DNA from 3 places in the Parageobacillus sp. VR-IP genome. Region 3 is predicted to be linked to each of the others. Evidence: riboswitches for the same ligand, from Rfam matches in the RefSeq annotation. Region 3 holds a riboswitch; each other region holds the start of a gene.
What was found. A riboswitch is a leader RNA that binds a small molecule or an ion and turns the genes downstream of it on or off. The one in region 3 is predicted to bind S-adenosylmethionine.

Region 1: another riboswitch for S-adenosylmethionine. It lies ahead of HT574_RS07880 (LLM class flavin-dependent oxidoreductase); the one in region 3 lies ahead of HT574_RS03990 (hypothetical protein).
Region 2: another riboswitch for S-adenosylmethionine. It lies ahead of HT574_RS01000 (bifunctional homocysteine S-methyltransferase/methylenetetrahydrofolate reductase); the one in region 3 lies ahead of HT574_RS03990 (hypothetical protein).

What each region holds. Positions count from the first base shown of each region.
Region 1 is NZ_JABVYQ010000002.1:486,992-489,255, reverse strand. It holds gene qoxB (cytochrome aa3 quinol oxidase subunit I) at 1-1, shown strand, start outside; gene qoxC (cytochrome aa3 quinol oxidase subunit III) at 5-619, shown strand; gene qoxD (cytochrome aa3 quinol oxidase subunit IV) at 621-920, shown strand; SAM riboswitch class I at 1,046-1,149, shown strand; gene HT574_RS07880 (LLM class flavin-dependent oxidoreductase) at 1,217-2,264, shown strand, end outside.
Region 2 is NZ_JABVYQ010000001.1:178,350-180,613, reverse strand. It holds gene HT574_RS01010 (CvfB family protein) at 1-359, opposite strand, end outside; gene HT574_RS01005 (YajQ family cyclic di-GMP-binding protein) at 558-1,049, shown strand; SAM riboswitch class I at 1,319-1,422, shown strand; gene HT574_RS01000 (bifunctional homocysteine S-methyltransferase/methylenetetrahydrofolate reductase) at 1,499-2,264, shown strand, end outside.
Region 3 is NZ_JABVYQ010000001.1:759,226-761,489, reverse strand. It holds gene HT574_RS04000 (AbrB family transcriptional regulator) at 1-389, shown strand, start outside; gene HT574_RS03995 (VOC family protein) at 431-814, opposite strand; gene HT574_RS03990 (hypothetical protein) at 843-1,175, opposite strand; SAM riboswitch class I at 1,253-1,357, opposite strand; gene opp4A (oligopeptide ABC transporter substrate-binding protein) at 1,468-2,264, opposite strand, start outside.

The DNA of each region.
Region 1 (2,264 bases), on a different contig from region 3:
ACGGATGGCAGAAGCAGCTCACCGATATGATGAAACAATGCCGCTCGAGTATCGGACGGAAGAAAGCCGTTTAAATATTTTAGGATTTTGGATTTTCCTTGGCGCCGAGGTCGCGTTGTTTGCGACCTTGTTCGCCACCTATCTTGTTTTATTCCAACGTACGGGAAGCGGCCCGACTGCGAAAGACTTATTTGAGGTAAAAGATGTTTTAATTGAAACGTTGCTTCTATTAACCAGCAGTTTTACGTGCGGCCTGGCTATTTTTGAAATGCGCCGCAATCGCCTTAGCGGTTTATTAACATGGCTGTTGGTGACGCTCCTTTTAGGTGCAGGGTTTATTACCTTTGAAATTCGCGAATTTATTCATTACGTCCATGAAGGAGCGACGATGCAAACAAGTGCGTTTCTCTCTAGCTTTTTCGTGCTTGTCGGAACGCACGGGGCGCACGTCAGCCTTGGAATTGGCTGGATGATTTTAATTATCATTCAGCTGCTCCAGCGCGGATTTACGCCGCGGACGGCAAGAAAAGTGTTTATCGTCAGCTTGTATTGGCATTTTCTTGACGTTGTATGGATTTTTATCTTTACATTAGTTTATTTGACCGGGATGGTGATCTAGGATGGGTGCAAACAATCACCATGAATCATTTCCTTGGAAACATGTCGTCGGTTTTGTTCTTTCGCTTGTGCTGACGTTCGCTGCGCTTTGGGTCGCGCTATCTTCGGGATTAACGGCGAAAGCGATTATTGGCGTCATCATCATTTTTGCTATCATTCAGGCAAGCTTGCAGCTATTTATGTTTATGCATATGACGGAAAGCGACAGCGGCAAAATTCAAACGATCAATATGGCATATAGCTTTTTTATCGCGGTGGTCGTTGTCGCTGGTTCGGTTTGGACGATGTCATTTGTGCTGTAATAAAACCCCTGGCTCTTTCCCTGCGAAAGAGCCGGGGTTTTTTATATTGACGCTGTAAATGACATTATGGTAGGATAAAATAAATCTGATAAAACAGATAAGAAAAGAAGGAGAAAATAAAATAAATAGTATCAAGAGCGGCAGAGGGAATGGCCCAATGAAGCCCGGCAGCCGCTGATATTGGTCAGAAAAGCGCTGATTCGCGCAGGCTGGTTCTGGAAGATAAGATGAAGCGCACCACTTCTTCTTATCGAAGAAGTTTTTTATTTTTATTATTAGGGGAGGAGAGGAGAAAGATGAGATATGGATTTTGGCTGCCGATTTTCGGAGGCTGGCTGCGCAACGTTGAGGATGAAAACATGCCGGCGACGTTTGAATATGCGAAAACGGTGGCGCAAAAAGGAGAGCAATGGGGATATAGCACAACATTAGTCGCGGAGCTGTATTTAAATGATATAAAAGGGCCGGAGAGGGATTCGCTGGAAGCATGGTCGACGGCGGCGGCACTGGCGGCGGTGACAGAAAAATTGGAAATTATGACGGCAGTCCGTCCCGGTTTTCATAATCCGGCCGTTACGGCGAAAATGGCGGCCAATATTGACCACATTAGCAACGGCCGCTTTACACTGAACGTTGTATCGGCATGGTGGGAGGAAGAAGCGCGTCAATATGGCGGCATTTTTACCGAACATGATGAGCGCTATGATCGCACGGAAGAATTCGTTCAAGTGTTAAAAGGAATGTGGACGAACGATGTATTTCATTTCCGGGGAAAATTTTATGAAGTAAAAGGAGCCCATTTAGCGCCGAAACCGGTGCAAAAGCCGTATCCGATTTTATACGCCGGCGGCGAGAGCGAACGGGGAAAACAAGCGATTGTCGAGCATTGCGATGCATATGTGATGCATGGCGGAACAGTAGAAGAAATCGCCCGCAAAGTTGCCGACATGAAACAACGCCGCGAACAGGCAGGAAAAGAGCCGTTTCGCTCGTTTGGCATGGCGGCGTTTGTCATTTGCCGCGACAGCGAGGAGGAGGCGCAGGCGGAATTAAAGCGCATTACCGACGTTAAATTATCGAGCGGCTATGCAGGATATCATGATTTCGTCAGCAAATCCCAGCTTGAACTGCAATTGAAATTGCAAGACTATTCTGTATCGAACAGGGGATTGCGTCCAAATCTAATTGGTACACCGAAACAAATCGCTGACCGCATTTTGGCATATGAAAATGCAGGGGTCGATTTATTGATATTGCAGTTTTCACCTCAGCTAGAGGAAATGGAGCGGTTTGCCAAACAAGTGATGCCGCTTGTCGAGGAACGCCGGAATCGGTTTGTGGCGA
Region 2 (2,264 bases), 580 kb from region 3:
TATAATTGATCCCTTCGCTTTGGCCATAACGAGCGAAGCGGCGGCAAATCATCGATGGACACAAGCAAATCTTTGGAAATGCCAATATCGACAAAAACGCCCAATTTCGGAACGACGTCCACCACTTCAACCCAGTCGTAGCAGTTGTTCGTGATTTTCGGCATTTTCATGGCGGCGCATAGCCGCCCGTCGTGGTCATGATATAAAAATACGGTTGCCTCGTCGCCCACCGCAAGCATGTCGTTCGCTTCACTTTTATGCAGCAGCACTTCCTCCATGCCGTTCGTTAAAACGTAGCCAAACGGCGTTTCCCGTTTTACCGTTAATGTCATGATTTCTCCAGGAATTAATCGTTTCATTGCAGCCTCTTCCTTTTGTCTATATTTTCACGCTTATTATTCCCCACTCCAATTGAAAGTTCCACGCAAAACGTCGTTTTTCCCTGCATCACAAGAACGCTGCTATCCGTGTTTGGTCCCCCACTCCTTTTCTTGTTGTGTCCCTTGCCACATTTTACTATAATGAAACTAAATAACGAAAAGTGCTGGAGGTTGTGTATGTCGAAAGAAAGTTCCTTTGATATTGTATCCAAAATCGACTTATCCGAAGTCACCAATGCGATCAACATCGCACTGAAAGAAATTAAAAACCGCTATGACTTTAAAGGCAGCAAAAGCGACATTTCCTTAGAAAAAGACGAACTCGTTCTCATTTCTGACGATGAATTTAAATTGGAACAGCTTAAAGACGTGCTGATCGGCAAGCTCATTAGACGAGGCGTGCCGACGAAAAACATTCAATACGGCAAAATTGAGCCAGCATCAGGCGGCACGGTGCGCCAGCGCGCCAAACTCGTGCAAGGCATCGACAAGGAAAATGCGAAAAAAATCAACACGATCATTAAAAACACCGGCCTGAAAGTGAAAAGCCAAGTACAGGATGATCAAATCCGCGTCAGCGGCAAAAGTAAAGACGATTTGCAAAAGGTCATCGCCGCAATTCGCGAAGCTGATCTGCCGATTGATGTGCAATTTGTCAACTATCGATAAAAAAGATGTTACGGCACTAAGTGCCCGTAACATTTTTTTATGCTCTTCCCCTCTATTTCCACATTTATAAATTCCAATCATTCACGTTCACTATAGTGAATGACACTGTTTTCATTAAATATCAAGTACTAATGCTTTTTCCATGTAAGGATGGGATATTTTCTTGAAAACGATTCCATTATATTGAATATTTTCAGAAAATGCTTTACATTATATATTAATATCAAAACTATATCGTTGAAACGTTTGGCTACAACTTCATAGCGAATTTCTTATCAAGAGAGGGGGAGGGACTGGCCCAGTGAACCCTCAGCAACCTGGCGGAAGCCAAGGTGCTAAATCCAGACAGGCGAAAACGCCTGGAAGATAAGAAGAGACGATACATAAAAAGTCTTCTTCTTATAGAAGGCTTTTTTCTTTTACCATTTTCATAGAACGGGGGAATGAGCGTGGGACTTTTGCAAGACTTAAAAGAACGCATCCTCATCGCCGATGGCGCGATGGGAACGCTATTATACTCGCACGGCGTCGACCGATGTTTTGAAGAACTAAATTTATCGAAGCCGGAAGACATCATTCATATTCATGAAGCATATATCGCCGCAGGCGCCGAGGTCATTCAAACGAATACATATGGCGCCAACTACGTCAAACTCGCCCGCTATGGACTCGAAGACGAGGTGCCGGCGATTAACCGCGCGGCGGTAAGGCTCGCCAAACAGGCGGCGGGAAATAAAGCCTACGTGCTTGGAACGATCGGAGGGTTGCGCAGCATCAATAAAAGCGCCGTTTCCATCGAAGAGGTAAAGCGGACGTTTCGCGAGCAATTGTTTGTGCTGTTAAATGAGGATGTCGACGGCTTGTTGCTCGAAACGTATTACGATTTAGAAGAATTAGAGACAGTGCTTGCGATCGCACGCAAAGAAACAGATAAGCCGATTATCGCGCACGTCTCCCTCCATGAAGTCGGCGTCTTGCAAGATGGCACTCCTCTTGCCGAAGCATTGGCGCGCCTAGAACAGTTGGGAGCCGATGTCGTCGGTCTAAACTGCCGTCTCGGCCCGTACCATATGATCCGCTCGCTGGAGGAAGTGCCGCTGCCAAACAGAGCGTTTCTTTCCGCGTATCCGAACGCAAGCCTGCCGGATTATCGCGATGGACGGCTTGTCTATGAAACAAACACGGATTATTTTAAAGAAACAGCGCTTGCCTTCC
Region 3 (2,264 bases):
TGAACTTACCGTCACTGCCTGCATGGTTGATTATTTTGGCGCAAATTAGCGTCGGAATGAACATGGGGGACCGCATTACGTTAGAAGATATTAAGCTTGGCGGAAAATTTAGCTGGGTGTATTTCTTGCTTGCGCTGGTATTAATTGCTCTATCGTTCGGATGTGGCTATGTATTTGCGAAATTAACGGATCTTCCGCTGTCGACTGCGCTGCTGAGCCTCGCCCCAGGCGGACTTGTGGAAATGGTATTAACGGCGCAAACGGTCGGAGGGGATCCCGCAATTGTCAGCTCCTTACAATTTATGCGCCTTCTTCTTGTCATTATCGTCGTACCGAACGTGTTGAAATGGGTATTTCGAAAATTCCCATATATCGCCGAAACGTCATGAAAAAACCGCTCTGTTCGAAGCTAAAACAGAGCGGTTCATTTTTACTTGGCTGGTTCGTAAAATTCGATCCATTCTCCATCTGGTCCAAGGAAAAACAAATATTTTGCCCCGTTTGGCAGCGTCGTAATTTCTTCCCATACAAGCGAAACTCCGATGGATTGCAGCCGTTCTTTTTCTTGTTCAATTCCTTCAACGGTAAAGGCGACGTGATGCACTTTTCCTTCCGTCGGCAAATTCGGATTATATCCCTCGATCAATTCGACAATGACCGAGCCATTCAATCCTAAAAACGACAGCTTCATCGAACCGTTTGTATGGGTCATTTCGCTTAGCAATTCCAAACCGACTACCTCTTGATAAAATTTTTTCGATGCTTCGATGTCTTTTACTTGAATGCCGACATGTTCAAATTTTTTTACTGCCATTTTTGTTCTCTCCCTTTCTATCACCTTTTTAAACTTGCGAAAATACGGCCCGCAAATATGGGGTCATATGTACCAATGAAATTCCTTTTGCCGCCAGTTGGCCAAAAATATAGCGGTCAAGCGCATAAGGACCAGCGGCTTTCCATTCTTCCACTTCTGCAAGCGTCAGAAGAAGCGAAAACATCTTCCCTTGCGTGTATCCGTATAGATGGAAAACATTTTGGCTGCAATCAAAATGAATCGCTGCCTGTCGGTCAAACTGCAAAAGCTGTTTTTGGACACAACGGGCGACATGGGAAGCAAACGACGTTGCCGTTAAGTGAGCCGCCATATAGCTGCGAAGCGAATCTTCTTCCCTCACTCGACATTCCCTACCTCCTTCTTTGTTTTGTACATAAAAACCCCTTTCGCTATGAATGATGCGAAAGGGGTCAGCCGCTCTTATCATCCAAAGCGAAACCGCTTTGCGGGTAGGAGCACCTTGCAAAACGCAGGTTGCTGTGGAGTCATCGAGCCCGGTCTCTCGTCCACTCTTGATAAGACTGTATGTAATTTTCCTCTATCTTACCACGGTATCTTAATGATGACAATCATTTTTTGTTTTTTTACAAGGGAAAGAAGGAGAGCAAAGGAATCTCCTTCTTTCCGATTTATTATTGCGCTACTTCCGGCTGTTCCGAAGTAACAGCGACGTCTTTCCATGTCAATTTCGAACTAGGGTCAACCGTAAAGTTTTTCACACGATTGTTTACCGCATAAATAATTGAGCGGTACAGCGTCGGGATGACAGGTACTTCTTCATTCATTAACGCTTGCCATTCGTTGTAAATTTTCTTGCGGTATTCTTTATCAAACGCTTGCTCGGAATGGCCTTTTTCTAATAATTCATCATTTTTCTCGTTTACCCAACGAGAGTAGTTGAACATGACGTTGCGGCCATATAATCCATACGGGTCCACATCGGTTCCTGTGTACCATGCCGCGGCGAACACATCGACTTTCGGGTTATCTTTTTCAACCATGTCATAGAACGAGTTGAATTCCGCCAAGCGGCCATCAACCAGTTGCACATTCAAACCGACGTCTTTCCAGCATTGCATGTAAAATTTCGCCAGCGGTTCGGCAATATCCCCGCCGCTCATTGACAGGAAGTTAATCGTAAACTTCTTGCCGTTTGGATCTTCACGGAAGCCGTCGCCGTCGACATCTTTATATCCGGCTTCATCCAGCAATTTTTTCGCCTTTTCTGGATCATACGTGTACCCTTTTGCGTTTTTGTCATGATATCCAGGGAAAGATGGTGGAATTAACGTTGTCGCCGGGAAGCGCAAGCCGTGATATAGTCTGTCTGCCACTTCCTTGTTATTAATCGCATACGCCATCGCCTGGCGAAGCTTTTTGTTTTGGAACTTCGGATTATCCATCACGTTTTCTTGCTTTTTCGCATCCC